DNA from 4 places in the Paenibacillus sp. F4 genome. Region 3 is predicted to be linked to each of the others. Evidence: riboswitches for the same ligand, from Rfam matches in the RefSeq annotation. Region 3 holds a riboswitch; each other region holds the start of a gene.

Region 1 (4,869 bases), 250 kb from region 3:
ACAGATGGCATATGTGAATGCTCGTGATGGTGATCATGGTCATCATGGCTGTGAGCATGGACATGCTCATGAGTGTGATCGTGGCTGTGTGTATGGTGATCATGATGATCGTGCTCATGTGCATGATGATGGTGATGATCCTCATGATCGTGATGGTGGTCATGGTCGTGGTCGTGGTGATGATGGTGGTGCTCCTGCGCCTCCAGACGGAACTGGCAATTATCACAATTGGCCGTAACCTTGCCGAACAAGCCTTCCTTAGCTCGCTCCAGCACCAGTTCAATCAGTTGAGGATGGAAACCAAAATATCCTCCCATCTCCACTTGTAATGTAGGGTGAGCCTCGGCAAATTCCTGGGTCATTTCTCCGATGCGCTTAATCAGCACACCCGTGAACAGAAAATAGGGAAGCACGATAATCTTTTTGGCCCCCAGTCGTACACAACGCTCCAATCCATCGGGAAAAGAAGGCTGCGTCACACCGATAAAGCTGCTCTCTACCCACGTATAAGAAAGCTTTTCCCACAGCATACGGGTGATTTTGAAAAAGTCACTGTTCGCATCTGGATCGCTACTTCCGCGTCCTAACACAAGTACCGCCGTTTCTTCGTCGGATACCTCGGCAAATGCCTCTACAGCGCTATTCATTCCCGCTGGAACTGCAACCGGACGGGCCTCTTTCAAGCGGCTTTGCAGAATGCTGACGATTTTCTCGTGAACGCCAATCGGGCGTCCATATACAAATTCCACCTGCGGATACTTTGCTTTTGCCCGATCAATAGCCATCGGAATATCAATTTTGGCATGTACCGCTGCGAACAAGATAATCGGAATGAGAACGACACGCGTCGCCCCTTTCTCCACACATCTTTGCATCCCATCAGCAATGCTGGGACGTGCCAACTCCAAGAAACAGGTTTCCACGCACATATCCGGTACCCGGTCTGCCACTGCCTGTGCAAATTCCAGCAGTTCCTGGTTCCCCTCCGGGTCCCGACTTCCATGTCCAACCAACAATATTGCATCCACTGCTGTTTTTTCCTCCTCTTTAATAGGGATAGCCTGCATGACGCCCTATTTTATATATATGCTTGTATCCAGTTCATCAGGCCTTCAGTCCATTAATCACCACAAACCGCATTCACTTCTACCGTTGCTGGTGCATCTTCATGCCGGAAACCCGCAACGACACCTACACGTTTAAAAAATTTATGAAAACGCTCATTCGGATGCCCTTTTTCCTTATATTCAGCGATGACGTTCTCCACGATGTCAGTAATTTGATCACCCGGAATCCCTTCCGCTACGGGCTGAGCGGCATGAGCATTGCGACCGAATTTTTTGCCACCAAGGAAGAGGTCGTATCCTCCCTTGCGATAGACGATTCCGATATCCTCCAGCACCGCTCCATAGCAGGCCATGCCGCATCCGTTCAAAGCAATGCTCGTTTCCTTGGGTGCCTGTAATCCGCCAAGTACAACCTGTAGATGCTCAGCCACAGGCACAGCGTCATCCTTCTCCATATTGCAGAAGTCGCACGCCTTCACCTTAAACACATCGCCAATCGGCATGACAATGAATCGTTCATCCCGCAGCCGTCCGACCAGTTCCTCGGGGTCTGCACACGGTACGCGCAGCACGATCTGATGATCTGGCGTGTATTCCAGCTCGCCGTCATCACCCGCTACCTCGGCGAGCAGCGCCATCTGGCGAGCGGTGAACTTCTTGTTTCCCACACCCGGGGAAACACCCACCTCAAATAGCGCAGGCTTGCCAAAGCCGCCTGTCGTCATTCCGGACGCGGCCCCCGCTCCGGCCACCGCTGACGTTCCGGCGGTGCTCTCGACGGTAGGCGCATGCTCGCTCCAGCGAGCGTTGGCTGCGTCAGGCAGCTTGCCGCCGACAGCGAGACGGCTTAGTGCCTCTGCCGCCAGAGATGCCGGGGCTGCGCCGGTTTGCACAGCGGTCGTTGCCTGCACGGCAGCTATCGCTTGCGGGCGTGCCTGCGTCGCAACCGCAGCGCCGCTCGCGGAGGGACCAGCGAGCGTAGTCGGGGCTGCACCTGCCTGCGGTCTATCCTCTTGCGCGCCCAGCGACCACGGCTCCGCTTCCGTGCGGAGACGCTGATGTGGCTTGAGCGCTTGCTCGGTCGCATCCAGCGTGTATTTGCGCTGATATCCGCGCGGAGTCACGATCAAGCCGTCATACACCGTCGTCGAGGAATTGCCTATGATTACAGTCGTCAGCATCCCGATGTCATGGTTCAGCATATCTTCCAGCGTCGTTACAATAACTTGCTGACGTTCACGATAAGCACTTTTCACCAACCCTACTGGAGTTTGCGGATCGCGGTAACGCAGCAAAATGGACTGCGTCTCCACAATCTGGCGGGTACGCCGACCACTGCGCGGGTTGTATAATGCAATCACAAAATCGGCCGAAGCCGCTGCTTCTACACGCTTCACAATCGTTTCCCATGGAGTCAGATGATCACTCAGACTGATCGTGCAAGCATCATGCATAACTGGCGCCCCCAACAGTGAAGCACAGGACTGAATAGCTGAGATCCCCGGTACGACTTCTACCTCAACCCCGTCCTCGCGTCGCCAACCTTTCTGCATCAGCACTTCGTACACCAGCCCTGCCATACCATAGACTCCTGCATCTCCACTGGAAATGACAGCTACCTTCTTGCCCATCTCTGCTTGGCGAACCGCCTCCTGCGCACGACTCACTTCCTCTGTCATCCCTGTGCGTACAATCTCTTGTCCGTTCAACAACGGACGGATCAAATCAACGTAGGTATTGTAGCCGATAATGACCTCACTTTCGGCCAGCGCATCCAGCGCCCGTTTTGTGATATGTTCCATATCTCCTGGTCCAAATCCAATCACCAGCAATTTTCCTAATGGGCTCATCGTGCTCCTCCTATTCACCCTTTTCAGGGTAGCTATCCTATCTATTTCAATGATTTATGGACATCCATTCTGTAACTCAAAAAACCCCATCCTGCCCGGATGGGGTTTCTATGTACGTATCTCTCATCAGACGAACAAACAGCGTAAGAAGACACTATTTGTCTTCCTCCAGCCTGCCGTTGTTTTCCACCTGTCTGTTTACGCTTCAAACGCTGCTGCACGTTCATATCCACGCAAACCTCTAACCAACATGGAAAAAGCAACGTGTGCCTGATTTCCTGATTTCGTACACCCATCCTCTCCGCGAAGGTTAACGGTGCATACAGATCAAGGTAGGTCTCCTGGCTTGGCATCAACAGATTCTTTCGTCTTCCCCGTTTTTCACGAGTGACCATTTAAAAAAATCCTCTTCCTTACAGTGGCGGGACCGCTCGGGATTTGCACCCGATTCCCTGTTACCCTTTGCTCAACCGCAAAGGCACCTTGTCTGTCCGCTATTTGATTATGGGTCTTATCATAACCTTGCCTCAATCAGTTGTGCAAGCACGAAAAACGCTTTATTTCAAGTTCTCTGCTTTATTTTTTAACATATGTAGCAATTCGTCCGGGTCGGCAGAGATGCTTAGTAGCGCTGGATGCTCAGACCCAGTAAACCCTTCTTGCACGCTATGACGCACCATTTCTACTAATGGGTCAAAATATCCATTCACATTCAGCAGCCCAATGGGCTTGCGATGAATGCCGATTTGCGCCCAGCACAATACTTCGAATAGCTCCTCGAAGGTTCCCAAACCACCCGGAAGGGCAATAAACGCATCGGCCATCTCGCTCATTGCCGCTTTACGTTCATGCATGCTTGCTACCTCAATAAATTCGGTAACTCCTCGATGAATGATCTCTGCATCAAATAACAGGGTAGGCATAATACCAGTGGCCTGACCGTCACCCGCCAGTATTCCATCCGCCACCTCTCCCATCAGCCCCCTGCTAGAGCCACCATAGATCAGACGGATATGATGGCGAGCCATGGCTTCTCCCAGCTTGCCTGCCGCTTCAACATATACCGATGAATGTCCAGGTCTGGACCCGGCAAATACACAAATAGAATTCATTAACGTCTCAGCTCCTGTCCTAAGTATCATGCATCGAAACTTATTCATTATATTAGCTAAATATTTTCGCTATAACAAAAATCTTTCTCGATGCATGTCCAATAAAAAAAGATAAAGACCTCGCAGGCCCTTATCTTTATTTTACGCTTTATCCAAAAATATAAGTTCATTTTTAGCATACTATATTTATAATTTCTATCTCATTTCAATGACCATTCACGATCTTCAGACCACAGCCATGCACCGAATCGTTATGCTCAAAATATTTGCCCAGCTCCACCATCATCGCGCCCATGCGCTCTTCGGTTGGAAACACGACTCGATCAATCCCTTCTTCCACAATGGACTGTGCAGTCACCTTCCCTACTGATACAGCAATCACATCCTCACGGAAAGCTTCCAGTAAATCCTCGATTCGATTTTGCTCTCTCGCATATTGGGCTAAAAATCGAATTTGCGGACCACTCGTGAACGTAACGGCATCAACATTACGATGGATAACATCCTCCAGTAACGCCTGCAATTTTGCTTCCTCAGGTGGGATATGCTTATAAGGAAGTACCTGGCGGGTCACTGCCCCCTGCTCGTCCAACCACTTTACCAACCGTGGGGCTGGATCGCCATGCAGTTGCAACAATACTTCTTTCCCTTTCAGATCGTATGGGGCGAAAGCTCCTGTCAATCCGATCAAACTTCCGTCCTCGTCTCGTACTGCTGGCGTAAAGCCACGCTTTTTGAGTCCATTGACCGTCTTGTAGCCCCGCGCTGCAATGTTGGAAGATTGTAGAAGCTCCATAATCTGCTCAGCCACGCCCATATCCTCTGCCATATCGAACAGGG
Region 2 (4,869 bases), on a different contig from region 3:
ACGTTTCCCGATGTTGGCTGATCTACACCCGAAAGCAGATGCAGCAAGGTCGATTTTCCACTGCCGTTCGGACCAATAATCCCCCACCAAGTTCCTTCGTCGACGCTCCAGCTTATATTCTTTAACGCATGGAACTCTCCATAGGCACGTGTCAGACCCGCTACCTCTAATGCCCGATCACGCACTTTCTGTGATTCACTTTGTTCTGTCACAGCAGTTCCCCCCTGCGCAGCTTCTTGTTCCGATACAGGAGATATGCGAAGAACGGTGCCCCAACAAAGGCCGTCATCACGCCCAGAGGAATTTCCGTGGGGGCTAACAACGTGCGAGCCGCCGTATCTGCCCAAGCCATAAAAATGGCTCCACCGAGCGCAGATAATGGAACAATCATCCGGTAATCAGGACCTGTCACCAGACGAATGATATGCGGTACAACAAGTCCCACAAAGCCAATCACTCCACATACCGAGACAGCGGCAGCTGTCAGCAGCGTGGAAATGATCAGAACAGATAGCTTCGTCGCATCTACATGAACTCCCATGTGAGCCGCCTGACGTTCACCCAAAGCCAAAATATTCAGCACCCGTGCCCGGTTCCATAGAAATACCAGTCCTATGACCACATAAGGTAAAAGGATTCCTGTATATGACCAACCGCGCAGACTAAGACTTCCCATCGTCCAGTACAATATTTCATTGACCGTCTCCTTCGACATGGCTGTCAGAAAGGAAACAACCGCTCCCAGAAAGGATTGCATCACCACACCCGACAAAATGAGACTTTGTGTCGGAATTTTTCCACCTTCCCGTGCCAACGTCAGCACCATCCACAGCGTCAGCATTCCGGTCGTAAATGCCACTAGCGGCAGCGTCCATATGCCAACAAATGAAAATTGAAGGCCCCAATAAATCAGTACTGCCGCTCCTACCGAAGCCCCCGAGGATACCCCCAGTGTATACGGATCAGCCAAAGGATTACGCAGCACACCCTGAAATCCGGCTCCCGCCAGCGCCAGCGCTGCTCCTACCAACATTCCCAGTAACACTCGTGGCAATCTGACCTTCAAAATAATCTGCTCTGAGGATGTATTCCAATCCGGTGTAAACGTATCGCCTAACCACGGAAGGTGGTTAACCAGAATGCCTGTGATCTGGCTGACCGGAAGCTTGGCCGAGCCGATGCCAAGACAGAGCAGCAGCGTCAGCAACAGCAGGACAAGACCTGTCCCTCCAAAGCCGATCAGTTTACGGTTCATTTGAAAATTTCAGGATACACGCCCTTGGCCACTTCCTTGAGACCTTCCGTTACGCGTGGACCCGGACGACTGATCAAATTATCATCCACGGCAAACACCCGGTTGTGGCGAACAGCCGATATTTGATCCCATCCACTGCGAGCTTTAATGATTTCGCCGAGCGTTTGACCAGTTTTGTCGTCCTTGACACTTTTGCTGTACAAAATCACGTCAGGGTTCGCAGCAATAATATTTTCCTCACTAATTTGGTACCACCCCTTCTGCGTGGCACCTACATTTTCGCCGCCCGCCAACGTAATCAGCTCGTCCATAAACTCGCCTTTACCAACTGTCCAGCCTGGTGAAAACTCGACGTAAACCCGCAGCTTCTGCCCTTTACCGATATTTTTAATTCCTTCTTTCACTTCCGCTACATCTGCTCTCATCTTGTCAGTCACCGCTCTCGCTTCTTTCTGATGATCGGTGATTTTCCCATACAATTCGATGTTAGCTATGACATCTTCAACTGTCTTCGGTTCCGTTTTAAAAATCATAATTCCCATGTCGCGCAGCTTGGTCGTAGCCTGTTCACTAAGTGATATCCCTGCAAAAACGACTTCTGGGTTAGCAGCAATGATTGCCTCTTCGTTCGGTTTCATAATACCGCCCACTTTAGGCTTTTTCGTAGCTGCTTCCGGGTAATCAGAGTAGTCGGAGACGCCGACTATTTCCTTATCCAGCCCGATGGCGAACAGCGCCTCGGTTTCTGCCGGGGAGACGGAAACGATTTTATCCGGCGCTTTTTTGAATGTAAATTCCTGTCCTGTTGCATCCTTAACTGTGAGTGGGTAAACTGTTTTGCCCGGAGGCTCTTGTGCGGTTACGGTCTTTCCTGGCTGCTGTGCAGAAGTCTGATTCTCTTTATTTTCAGCATTTTTTCCATTAGCGCCACATGCACTCAGCACAACTGCCAAAATCAGAACCAATAGACCTGTTGTCCAAACCTTTATTTTTTTTCCTGCCATGATTTGCACCCCTTCATAAAAAAATCGTTAAGAGCGTTACTTGAGCATCATCAGATATCTTCTAAATCCAGCCTTCTTTTCCTATCAAAAAAACCCCGCATCCTCATATCAGGACACAGGGGTCACGTTAGCGCAGATCATGCGCAGGCGGCAGCTTCTTTCCGCACGGACAGTCACTGCGAACACGTCATCCTTTCCTCGAAGGATTATGGTGACAGGCGGACGGGCAGGTATCCTGACTTATGGTAAGATGCATGTCCTGAAATTCCTTCATATGCTTAGTAGCACATAAAGCAGGACTAACGGGCATGTTTCCATTTACAGTGGCGGGACCGCGCCGGACTTACACCGACTTCCCTTTTAACAGCGCAGGCAAGGGAAACCATAGTTTCATCACACTGCGCCGACCTCGTCTGCTGGATATTTGATGTAGTGGTAGTCAAGCCGTTCTTTTACTTGATGATTATAGGTTAAAATGAGGCGGCTTACAACCCAAACAGCCTCTTTATCCGCTGGTGTCTAACCTAATGAGGGAGCATTTCGGCTATGTAATTGTGCGGTCCTGCCAGCCTCAATTGAATCCTAAATGCTTCTCCCGGCTTCGGATTCAGACTCCAAAAATCATGGCCCGGTATCAGCATACAAGCTAACTGACGAATTACGCCACCATGCGTAACGACCAAAACAGAGGGTGGCCCAGCAGTCAAATCCATGGGTTGAACTTCCATAGCAACACGCCATTCATACAGAGAGTCAAGAAATTTCCGTAGACGATTCACAAAATCTGCCCAAGACTCTCCTCCAGGAGGGGTTATCCGTTGCGGCTCATCAATCCAAGCGCGATACAACGACACATCCTTGAGCATGTCATACGTTTTTCCATCCCACTCGCCAAAATGAAGCTCTCGCAGACGTGGTTCCATCATAGGAGACATAGTGGATAGGAAACCTCCAGACGTCAATTCTGATTCCGGCACAATGATCTGCAAGGTCTGGCGACATCGCATTAAATCGCTGCAATAGATCCGAGCAAAGGACTGCCCTTGCAATTTTTCTTGCAAAGGCTTTAATTCCTGCTCTGCTCCCGGTAGCAAACCTAAGTCGGAGTGTCCCAGATATCGACGTTCCTTGTTCCATAAGGTTGTGCCGTGACGAACTAACACGAGTTCCATGTCCCAATGCAGATCTTCTTTAGCATCATACGGCACCTTATCCTCCTGTGAGTTCGGACTTTGTGCGTATTCTACTGTCCTTTTTGCTGCTATATCTTGTTTCAAGATCATGTCACTTCCTGCTCGATCATTATTCAGTGTGTCACTCCTCACCGCACCCATCCCAAGGCAAAACAACCTGCGGCTCCTAACAAACACAATCCTACAAACATACTGGACACGGCGAACATCAGCTGGATCGTATGCCGTATATCTTTCGACTCTAGCGGTCGTATCCAATCGCCCATGTATGCACGAAAGGAGCGCACGCCATGATACACATTATAGCCTCCAAGACGAATCCCCAGTGCACCAGCAACAGCCGATTCCGGGAAGCCACTGTTCGGGCTTGGGTGCAGACGAGCGTCTCGCTTGACTGTGCGCCAGCTTCTTGCAGCATCTCGCTTGTACATCCACGCCGCTACCACAAGCATTGCCGCTGTCAGGCGTGCCGGTATGTAGTTAGCGACATCATCCAGACGTGCTGAAGCCCAGCCTAAATGCAGATACTTTTCATTTTTATAGCCAACCATGGAATCGAGCGTATTCACAGCACGATAAGCCAGCGCCAAGGGTGCTCCCCCGATCAAGGCATAAAAAAGCGGGGAAATAATCGCGTCCACGATATTTTCAGCGACCGTTTCGACGGTACCGCGTACAATCTCAGGCTCATCAAGCTGTTGCGTATCCCGCCCAACTATCATGCCCAGCTCCCGCCGTGCCGCAGCCAGGTCATCCGCCTGCAACGCTCGGTATACTGCCATTCCTGCGTCCTTTAGTCCTTTGGAAGCAATCGTGGTCGCAATCAGCACCATTTCTACGCCGACAGACAACCACGGATGAATCAAGGCAAGCAAGTGCAATAGCGCCCAGGCGAGCGTAAAGGAGCCTCCCGCCACAATGAGTGGAAGCAGTATACCCGCACGTTTCAACCCCCGGTCACTTCGGGCCTGGCGGCGAATCACTTTTTCCAATGCTGAAATGGCATGTCCCATACCGATGACTGGATGCGGCAACCACCTCGGGTCACCGATCAGCCTGTCCAAAAGATAGGCTGCCAGGATAATCAAGCTAACTGTCACGCCGCTGCTCCTCCTCCAGCACTTCACCCAATACAGACAGCAGCCTGTCGTTGGCTTCTGCATCCTTGACCGCAATCCGAAAATGGCTCGTCGTCAGTCCCGGATACATAGCACAGCTACGTATAAGAATTCCGCGTTGTCCAAGCGCCTGCTGAATCGCCGATGCGCTCCACGTACCCGGCGCCCTTGCCAGCACGTAATTGGCTTCGCCGGGAACGACACCGCAGCCCCATTCCGCCAAGGCGGTCAACAGGCGGTTGCGCTCCGTAGCAATCAGCTCCTGTGTTTGGCGCTCATATGCTTGCCCACTTCTCAAA
Region 3 (4,869 bases):
AGGTATAAGGAACATCGGCCAGTTTGGTCATTTTTTTACTGCTTAAGTCATACGTCATGACCCGCATAACCATACCTTTATCTGTATTTTTCCCATTCACATATTCTGTATAGGTCATGGATAGATATTGGCCCTGTCCGGCTAGAGCTGTCTTTTCCCCTGATTGGACTTGTTTGGATGGGACTGGTTCTGCTGATGGAGTAGAGGATGGAGAGCAGGATGATAACAGAGCTGGAACGAGCAAGGAAAGTATAATGAATCCATAACTTCTTTCTTTCAAAAGGAACATCCTTTCTAAGATGTGGATTTGATTACGATAAATTAAAAAAAGGGCAAAAGGGACAGAACATAGGCCCTATCCCTTTTTTGAGGATAAAGAGATATTAGAATGTGTAGAAATATCTTCCTGAAAATGAAAGAGAAGAACTCCATGTCAACCCTAAATCCTGCACACCTGTTTTCCAAATATCAATGACTGCATCTGGAAGACTTCCATTATCAGCTTTGACAAAGCTAGTAGAAATATTGTTATCTATATTTCTTACTGCAATGCTTGTTCCAAACTCAGGATTATCAATAGCCCCTTTTGTTGCACAGTCGCCTCTTTTTAGTGAATTGGAATTTTCACCAGTTGAGTCCGTAAAATTTGTCCCTCTACCTGTGCCTTGAACCTTGCCGCTCGAAGTTCCGGTAATGACAATTTCATTATTATGTGCTCCGTATGTATAAGTCCCAGGTGCTTTGCGTGTTCCGCGTGGTAGTGCCTGAAGTGATACATTATTAGTAGTAATCACATTTTCCTTTTGATCAGGCAAGATAATATCTTTGATGTAACCTTCGCCATCATAAATTACTTTTAAACCAGGTTGAGGGTCAGGGTTATCAATATGATATACCGGCAGTGATTTGGCTTCTTCTTTGATTTCCTTAACTCGTGCTTCTTCCTTCTCTAGCTCAATTTGTTGTTCAGCAGTAAGTGGGGCAATAGCAGCTAGAGATTTTTGTGGTTCAGGTACTGGAGTTCCCTTTTCTAGTACAACCATATTATTGTTCTCATCATATTGGATGATAGTACCCGCCAACATCTGGTCAGGGATTTTTTCTCCTTTCTCAGCATGGGAGATTGCTGGACTGACGACCCCCAAAGAGATGAGTAACGTTGCTGCCAGAAAAGCTTGTGGTAGAAACTTTACTTTCATACAAAGTGCCTCCTTGAAAAATTTGTAAATCCATAGATAGCATAAAGGAGCTTACACACCATGTCAACCTTTTAATGGTATATATGAATATATTTATCTGTATTTGTATTAGCAAGAGTCCATTAGTCTGATATATATACGATATTTAATGACAGCCTTATAACAGCGGAATTGATAGTCCAGCAGGAGTAAGAAGCTGAAGGAGTTCCCCAAATGAATATTAGGAGCTTGATAATCTACTAGAAGAATTTGCTAGAGTGGTAGGAAGGGGCATGGTATAATCTAAATTATGGATTTTGAATAGTGGTGGATGTTTTCGGACCACGGTGCAGCTTCCCGATAGGGGGTGAAGCCGATGGTCACACTTGTGTCGTGCTACGATGTATTGCGTTGGATGGTTACGTTACTAAGCCTGGTGTTTAGTATTCGTAAACTTTATCGCTGGCTACGTCGAAAATTTCGGAACAAGCGAAAACCCACCGCGTAATTAGGTTAGGCGCCTAACGGTGGGTTTAGCTAAGTATTTAGCGCGCCGTGGTGATCCACAGCCTTTCAAGTCCTAAGAGTCTTTGCCGTTGGCGCGGCGAAGACTCTTTTTAGTATACGGACACAAAGGTTATCTTTATACCTAATTTTAGCACGTTCATTTCGTGCACGCAACGAATAGCCATTACCTTCATTCTTGCCATATTGTTCAAATTTAAATTATTGTGCAGCATTTATTGACAAGCCTGTGACAACAAAATAAGATCGTAATGGAAAGAAATAAAGGAAGAAAACAGGTGTGAGCCGGACGACTCTATGTACGGGGTTTTGTTGAGACCATGTGGATAGTTGTTGAGCGTGTTCACTTAAAAGGGAAGTTCGGTTGATTCCGACACGGGCCCGCCACTGTATACAGGCATCAGCAGGATACTGCTGGAGCTTTCAGAACAGCCACTGGAACTGTGAAGAACCGGGAAGGCCTGAAAGATACGCTTGGAGTCAGGAGACCTGCCTGTTTTGACATCACTGTCAGACCCACGGGATGCTGGGGAGGTGGTTAGGCGTGCTGCATACGGAATGTCTGAAACCGATCTGATCCCTTCTATGTTTTTGGAGTTGGCTTCGAGGTGTGTTTTGACATTTTATAATGAAAGCATTTCTGACTGCTGATCAAGTGGTCCGGAATGCTTTTTTCGCGCTTTGCGTTAGGTTTATATGATTTTACAAGATAGAGGGGGATTCATCGAATGATTAGCAATCGTAGCAGGCGTTCATGGTTGATATATACAGGGATGATGCTGTTGCTGGCAGTTATGGCTCTTTCGGGATGTGCCAGCAATAAGACGTCGGATAGCTCCGGCAAAGGTGAAAACGCGTCAGCACAACAAACAGCGACAGATAAAAAGCTGGTAATGGCGTATACATGGAAACCGTCAGGCGTTGACCCGCATGGAGATAATAGCTGGGATGTGATGCGATCCGGTGCAGGTGAGACACTGGTACGTTTGAATGAAAAGCTGGAGCCTGTGGCTTGGCTGGCAAAGGAGTGGAAGCAGGACAGTCCTACAGTTTGGACGTTCAGCTTGCAGGATAAAGTCACTTTTCATGATGGAAAGAGTATGGATGCAGCAAGTGTAAAAGCATCTTTGCTACGATCTATCGAGAAAAGCCATCTGGCGAAGGATTTACTGAATGTGAAGTCCATTGATGTAAGCGGCCCGCTGGCTTTGAAAATCACGACAAACCAGCCGAACGCGGCGCTGGTGTCCAATCTAGCTGATCCATCGACGATTGTACTGAATGTGGCATCGATGAAGGATGAGCAGAGCTACCCAGCGATGACAGGCGCCTTTAAAATTAAAGCGTTCAGCAAGGACCAATCCTTGGTCGTAGAGCGTTATGACGGATATTGGGGCGAGAAGGCACGATTGGCTGAGGCGACAATGAAGTTCATTACGGACGGGAATTCGCGCCTGATGGCGCTGCAATCCGGCGAGGTGGACGTAGCGACGGATATTCCGGTTGATAACGCAGAGGTACTGAAAAAGAACGACAAGCTACAAGTGCTGTCGGCTCCCTCCTTGCGCACCCATATGATCGTGTACAATATGGAATCGCCAGTATTCAAGGATGCGGCGAACCGTAAGGTGGTGGACAGCCTGATTCCGCGCACATCGATTGTGAGCGCCGTCATGAGGGGCTTCGGTACGGAGGCAAGCTGCCCGTTCCCGAGTATTCTTCCCTTCGGTAAAGTTGAGCGTAAAGCGCTGGACGGAACGGCAGAGCAACTGTTGACGAAGGATGGCTGGCAGAAGGACGCCCAAGGGACATGGACTAAGCATGGCAAGCCGTTCGAGGTTACGCTGCTGACTTTCCCTCAGCGTCCGGAGCTCTCTGTTATGGCTGAGGTCATCCAAAGCCAATTGCTGAAAGAGGGAATCCAGGTCAAGATTCGCAAGGTGGAAAATATCGACGAGGCGTTGACCAAAAACGATTGGGATTTTGCTATGTACAGTATGCTTACTGCTCATACAGGAGAGCCACAATATTTTATGGACATGTTTTATTCTTCGAAAAGCGAAGCCAATGTAAGCCGTTATAGTTCCAAACCGTTGGAGAGTATTCTTAACAGCTTGAAGCTGGCGAAGGATACAGCGCAGCGTAATGCCGTGACACTACAAGCGCTGGATATCATCAATACGGATTTGCCACAGTCGTTCATTGTGCATCCTGATAATGTGTTTGGCGTGAAAAAAGGGGTGGAGGGTTTTACACCGCATCCGATCGAGTATTACTACATTACAGCGCAATCCGATATTGCGGAATAACGAGCTGCGTATCCTATGATTCGTTTTATACTGGAACGTGTGGCGCAGCTGCTCATCATTGTATTCGTTGTATCCACGCTGACTTTTGTACTGATGCGGCTGGCTCCTGGTGACCCTGCTACCATTTTGCTCACCGCGCATAATGTCCCTGCCTCTGAGGAAGCGTTGACGACGCTACGGCAGGAACTGGGCTTAAACGAACCGCTTCATATTCAATATGTGAACTGGCTGCGGGATGTGTTCACAGGGCATTGGGGCACCTCGTATGTATCCAAGGAATCTGTGCTAGCCGAACTGTGGAACAGACTGCCTGCTACTGTGGAGCTAGCTGCTGCGGGCTTTGCCGTCATGACGGTGCTTACGCTGGGGCTGGGGCTGGCTGCCTCGCTAAAAATCAGCGGCCCACTGGATCGTCTGGGCAGGCTGTTCGCCCTGCTGGGATCGTCGATCCCCTCTTTTTGGCTTGGTTTTCTGTTGATCTATCTATTCTCCGTTCGCTTGGGCTGGCTCCCATCCATGGGAAGGGAGGACTGGACACATCTAGTGCTCCCAGCGCTGACTCTTGGTGCAGGTTTGGGAGCTGTGCAAGCACGTGTACTGCGTGCTCAAATGCTGGAGCTGGGTGACCGGAATTTTGTGAAAGCAGCGAAGGCCCGAGGCTTTTCCCGTATGCATATCCTCTTTTTTGAGATATTTAAGCATGCGGTTCTGCCTATAATTACACTGCTAGGCACCAATCTATCATTTATGCTGGCAGGTAATGTCATCGTAGAGACCATTTTTTCATGGCCGGGGTTGGGCAAGTATTTTATAGATGCGATTACACAGCGAGATTATCCGGTGATTCAGGGGTATGT
Region 4 (4,869 bases), 220 kb from region 3:
GAAAATGATGGCGCGATTGGATACGATAAAAAAATTAATTGGATACAGCCAATGCAGCCCGGGCTGCTTGAGCCGCCTGTACCATTTGCCGCAAGGCGGCGACAGATTCCTCCTTGGTGCGGGTTTTCAGACCACAGTCCGGATTAACCCAGAACAGATCTGATGGCAGTACGCGCAGGGCACGCTGGATCATGCTTAGCATTTCAGATACATCGGGGATGCGAGGACTGTGGATATCGTACACACCTAGACCGATGCCTTTGTCGTATACCTGATCTTCAAAGCTGACAATCAGTTCTCCGTGGCTTCGCGAAGTTTCAATAGATATAACGTCAGCATCCATATCGGAGATGGACTGGATCATATGCTGAAATTCGGAATAGCACATGTGCGTATGGATTTGAGTCGCTGGCTCTACGGTGGCCGTGGTCACAAGGAAGGCTTGAACTGCCCAATCCAGATAGGCTTGCTGTTGTTCTTTTTTCAGCGGAAGCCCTTCACGAATTGCAGGCTCATCGACTTGAATCATGCCTATGCCGGCTTGTTCCAGTGCCTCTACCTCTGCCCTTAATGCCAGAGCCAACTGAAAAGCAACTTGACTGCGTGGAATATCATTACGTTCAAAAGACCAGTTCAAAATGGTCACAGGGCCTGTAAGCATTCCCTTAACAGGCTTGGAGGTTAACGATTGAGCGAATGCCGTTTCTTCCACGGTCATGGGCTGATCGAAGGAAACGTCTCCGTATATAATCGGCGGTTTGACACAGCGGGAGCCGTAGGACTGCACCCATCCGTTTTGCGTAAAAGCAAAGCCGTTCAGCTTCTCGCCAAAAAATTCAACCATATCGGTCCGCTCAAATTCCCCATGTACAAGCACGTCAATGCCAATGTCCTCCTGAATATCAATCCATTCCTTGATTTGCTGTTGGATGAACGTCCGGTATTGCTCGGCTGACCATTCTCCTTTGCGATAGTGCAGGCGGGCCTTGCGGATCTCGGCGGTTTGCGGGAAGCTACCAATGGTCGTCGTAGGCAGTGGAGGCAACTTCAGCTTATTTTGCTGAATCTCACGACGCTCGGCGAAAGGAACGCTGCGTGACAGAGGCTCTTTTGCCAACAGGTCGGCCAGATCGGCAGCTGTCTGTACGCGTGCCGCTGAACTGTTGAAACGGGCTACCGCATCCGCACTTTGCTCAAGCTTGGCGAGTGCGGAAGGATCGTGTTTGCCAAGTGCAGCCGTCAGGACGGCGATTTCCTCCAGCTTTTCATCGGCAAAGGCCAGCGCTTGCACCAGCTCCTTGTCCAGCTTTTGCTCTGCCTCCAGACTGACTGGCACATGCAGCAGACTGCATGATGGCTGTACGATAAGCTGTGCGGCAGTGGTTTGTTCTGCTAACTGCCCCAGCAGAGCAGCCACAGCGTTCAGGTCGCTGCGCCATATATTGCGCCCGTCAATGACCCCAGCGCCCAGCGTTTTCTCTTTAGGGAAGCCATGCTGCAATATATGCTGAAGATTTTCGCCATCATCATACACAAAATCAAGACCCAGCCCTTGTACAGGAAGTGCGGACAGACGCTCATAATGGTCCAGGCTGCCAAAGTAGGTTTGCAGCATTATATTTAAGGAGGGCGCAGCTTGGTTCAAAACTTCATAGACTTCCTGAATAATGTCCAGATCCTCTGCTGGGAATGAGGTGGTCAGGACAGGTTCATCGATTTGGACCCACTGGACACCTTCTGCTGCTAGTTCAGACAGGACACGGGTGTATAAAGGCAGGAAGGTTCTTATAATAGAGGCAAGCTCCTTACGATCATAGCCTTTGGATAGGGTAACGAATGAATAGGGGCCGATGAGGACCGGTTTCCCATCAATGCCTAGTTCTTGTTTTGCTTCACGATAAGCCTGTAAAGGTTTATTTTCAGTGAACACCGGGACTGCGTTTGCCAATTCAGGAACGATGTAGTGATAATTGGTATTCATCCATTTGGTCATTTCACTGGCTGTTGCTCCCTTCTGTCCACGAGCGATCCCGAAATACACAGACAGAGGAACCGGACCTGCGGGACGATGGTTGAACCGTTCGGGTACCAGACCGAACATTACAGATGTATCCAGCATGTGATCGTAATAGGAGAAGTCTCCGACAGGAATGCGTTCAATCCCCTTGTCGCGCTGCTTGCTCAGATGCTCCAACCGTAATCTTTTCATCTCCGTCTGCAGTTCGCTTTCGTTAATGCTGCCGTTCCAGAAGCGTTCCAGCGCTTTCTTCCATTCCCGGTTTTCGCCGATACGCGGATATCCCAGATTACTGCTAATCAAGCCGGACAATTCAGGCCATTCAATAACGGACATGTACTTTTCCTCCTAGCGGGTAGCTGTTTTATTTTACGTACCAAAAAAGGCATTCTTCCCCCCAAAGTTAAAAATAAGTAGGGGAAAGAATGCCTCCGTGATTAAAAAATCAAAAATACGGCGACTGCTCTTAACACCTCCCTATCTTCCGTAGGTACTTGCGATGTTGTTAAAATAGGCAGGTCTCCTGACTTACGGATCATGACTCTCAGCATCCCTTCCCGGTCTGTGGACCAGTGGATGTATGAACAGCTGAAAGTTCCCCGTTTACAGTGGCGGGACCGTGCCGGATTTGCACCGGCTTCCCTTTTAAGCCTGATCTGAATAGAACAGACACCTATCTCCAAGCTATGCGGTTAAGGTATGACGAATAATTATGCACTCGTATACTTGTTCACCATCATAAGTGAAACTTACAGGATGCGCAATAGAAACCCCAATGGAATCTGTTAGCTATATGAAAAAAAGACAAGCCTTACCCATGATGGGGACTTGTCTTAGATTAGATATAGCCTCTTGCTTGCTGGGTAAGCATCGCCTTATGTCAATAGAACGGTATAGCCTGCCTGAATACTGGCTTTTACATCTACCAGACGCTGGTTGCGACTGCCCCGGAAGGGAAGGGTCAGGTCCTTTTGCTGTTCTACAAAACGACCATCCACAATCACATCGCACAAAAGCGCTAGCTCCTGTCGCTCCTGATCTGTGAGTAAATCTTCATAGACAAAGCCAGTATAAGCCCACACGGTTCGGTCGGGACAGGCCTCGCGGAAGTCACGCACAAATTGCGAGCATTCTGCTGCTGAGAAAAACGGATCTCCCCCGCAGAGAGTCAGTCCGTCCAACAACGGATTATCCATGATGTCACGAATGACTTCCTGTTGTCGTTGGGGTGTAAATGGCTCACCTGCACGGAAGCTCCACGACGCTGGATTAAAGCATCCGGGACAGGCATGACGGCAACCGCTAATGAACACGACAGTGCGCAGGCCGTATCCTTCGTTCAGAGATTCCGGAATGTAGCCACACAAATTCACTTATGTTTCACCCGGTCTCGAACTTCTGCCTGTTTTGCAGCATTAAAGCGAACGGTATAATCTCCTGTCAGATATCCGGTTACCCGACGTAAGCGCTGAAAGTGTGTATGCTCCTCATCTGTGCCACATTGGGGGCAGCTTGTCCCGATAATCCCTTCATAACCACATTCCGTACAACGATCCACCGGGTGGTTGATGGAGAAGTAGCCGATGTTCTGATGCAGCGCGTACTGAACAATTTTAAGAAACGCATCCGGGTTATTTCGCGCATTACCGTCCAACTCGATGTATGAAATCGCACCAGCGTTGCATAGGTTATGGAACGGAGCTTCCAAGCTGATTTTACGAGCAGCCGGGAGCGTGTAATACACGGGAATATGAAAAGAATTGGTGTAATATTCTCGATCATTTACCTCAGGAATAATCCCGAAATCACGTTGATCCAGCAATGTGAACTTGCCCGACAGACCTTCGGCAGGCGTAGCAAATAATGTAATATTTAAATTGTGATATTCACTCATTCGATCGCAATACACGCGCATGGAAGTGATGATTCGCTGTGCCTCGCGGTATACAAAATCATCCTCCCCATGGTGTTTCCCGTATAGTGCCTTCATGCACTCAGCCAGCCCGATGAACCCGATCGAAAGCGTACCGTGCTTTAGTACGCTTCCCACCTTATCATCTGGCGCCAGTTGTTCTCCACCTTCCCATACCCCTTCGCGCATCATAAAGTCCGAGGCTTTGGCAGGCTGGCTGGTCTGGATTTGATAGCGATGGATTAGGCCATCTACCGCAATGCGCATAACTTCTTCCAGTCTCGCATCAAAGCGATCACGGTCAGGTGTTAGGCGTTTGCCTGTGCAAATACCATACTCAATGCCAAGCCGCACCAGATTAATGGTATTAAAGGAGAGATTTCCCTTGCCACTCTGCCGGTTTCTACCGAAACGGTCAGAAATGGTGCGGGTACGGCAACCCATTGTCGCTATAATGGTATCCGGGTCATCAGCACGGTAAAAAGGCAGGTTGAAGGTGGCATCCACATTCACAAAATTGGGATACATCCGTCTGCTAGAGCATTCGACCGCCCGTAAGAACAAATCATAATTGACGTCGCCTTCTGCCTGGTTGATTCCCTCTTTGCATTGGAAAATATGCTGTGGAAAAATAGGAGTTTCCCCGCTGCCCAAGCCGCGAATAGTGGCCTCCAGCAGCGATTGAGTAACAAGTCGTCCCTCAGCAGACGTGCACATTCCGTAATTCAGTGAAGTGAATGGGATCTGTCCACCCGCCCGACTGCTCATGGTATTCAGGTTATGAATGAGCGACTCAGCAGCCTGCCGGGTTTCCGTTTCCGTCTCTTCGCGTGCGAATGCGTATGAACGAGGGCAGACTTCTTGCAAATGGGGATTGGCCATATGTAGTTCGTCGTCAGACAGACTGGATTCTACCTCTTCCTCGAACAGCCGAAGTCCC

Evidence for each region. A riboswitch is a leader RNA that binds a small molecule or an ion and turns the genes downstream of it on or off. The one in region 3 is predicted to bind cobalamin.
Region 1: another riboswitch for cobalamin. It lies ahead of cobJ (precorrin-3B C(17)-methyltransferase); the one in region 3 lies ahead of C1T21_RS03125 (ABC transporter substrate-binding protein).
Region 2: another riboswitch for cobalamin. It lies ahead of C1T21_RS06030 (ABC transporter substrate-binding protein); the one in region 3 lies ahead of C1T21_RS03125 (ABC transporter substrate-binding protein).
Region 4: another riboswitch for cobalamin. It lies ahead of metE (5-methyltetrahydropteroyltriglutamate--homocysteine S-methyltransferase); the one in region 3 lies ahead of C1T21_RS03125 (ABC transporter substrate-binding protein).

The regions. Positions count from the first base shown of each region.
Region 1 covers NZ_POVS01000006.1:372,467-377,335, reverse strand. Annotated here, with positions in the region: gene C1T21_RS04225 (sirohydrochlorin chelatase) at 1-1,028, opposite strand, end outside; gene cobJ (precorrin-3B C(17)-methyltransferase) at 1,121-2,917, opposite strand; cobalamin riboswitch at 3,232-3,417, opposite strand; gene C1T21_RS04215 (LOG family protein) at 3,475-4,029, opposite strand; gene C1T21_RS04210 (uroporphyrinogen-III synthase) at 4,235-4,869, opposite strand, start outside.
Region 2 covers NZ_POVS01000008.1:45,144-50,012, reverse strand. Annotated here, with positions in the region: gene C1T21_RS06040 (ABC transporter ATP-binding protein) at 1-212, opposite strand, end outside; gene C1T21_RS06035 (FecCD family ABC transporter permease) at 209-1,255, opposite strand; gene C1T21_RS06030 (ABC transporter substrate-binding protein) at 1,252-2,259, opposite strand; cobalamin riboswitch at 2,468-2,661, opposite strand; gene C1T21_RS06025 (histidine phosphatase family protein) at 2,784-3,542, opposite strand; gene cbiB (adenosylcobinamide-phosphate synthase CbiB) at 3,581-4,552, opposite strand; gene cobD (threonine-phosphate decarboxylase CobD) at 4,542-4,869, opposite strand, start outside.
Region 3 covers NZ_POVS01000006.1:126,811-131,679, forward strand. Annotated here, with positions in the region: gene C1T21_RS03115 (hypothetical protein) at 1-280, opposite strand, end outside; gene C1T21_RS27715 (hypothetical protein) at 384-1,199, opposite strand; cobalamin riboswitch at 2,011-2,214, shown strand; gene C1T21_RS03125 (ABC transporter substrate-binding protein) at 2,432-4,012, shown strand; gene nikB (nickel ABC transporter permease) at 4,028-4,869, shown strand, end outside.
Region 4 covers NZ_POVS01000006.1:342,514-347,382, forward strand. Annotated here, with positions in the region: gene metE (5-methyltetrahydropteroyltriglutamate--homocysteine S-methyltransferase) at 35-2,353, opposite strand; cobalamin riboswitch at 2,514-2,709, opposite strand; gene nrdG (anaerobic ribonucleoside-triphosphate reductase activating protein) at 2,893-3,390, opposite strand; gene C1T21_RS04085 (anaerobic ribonucleoside triphosphate reductase) at 3,387-4,869, opposite strand, start outside.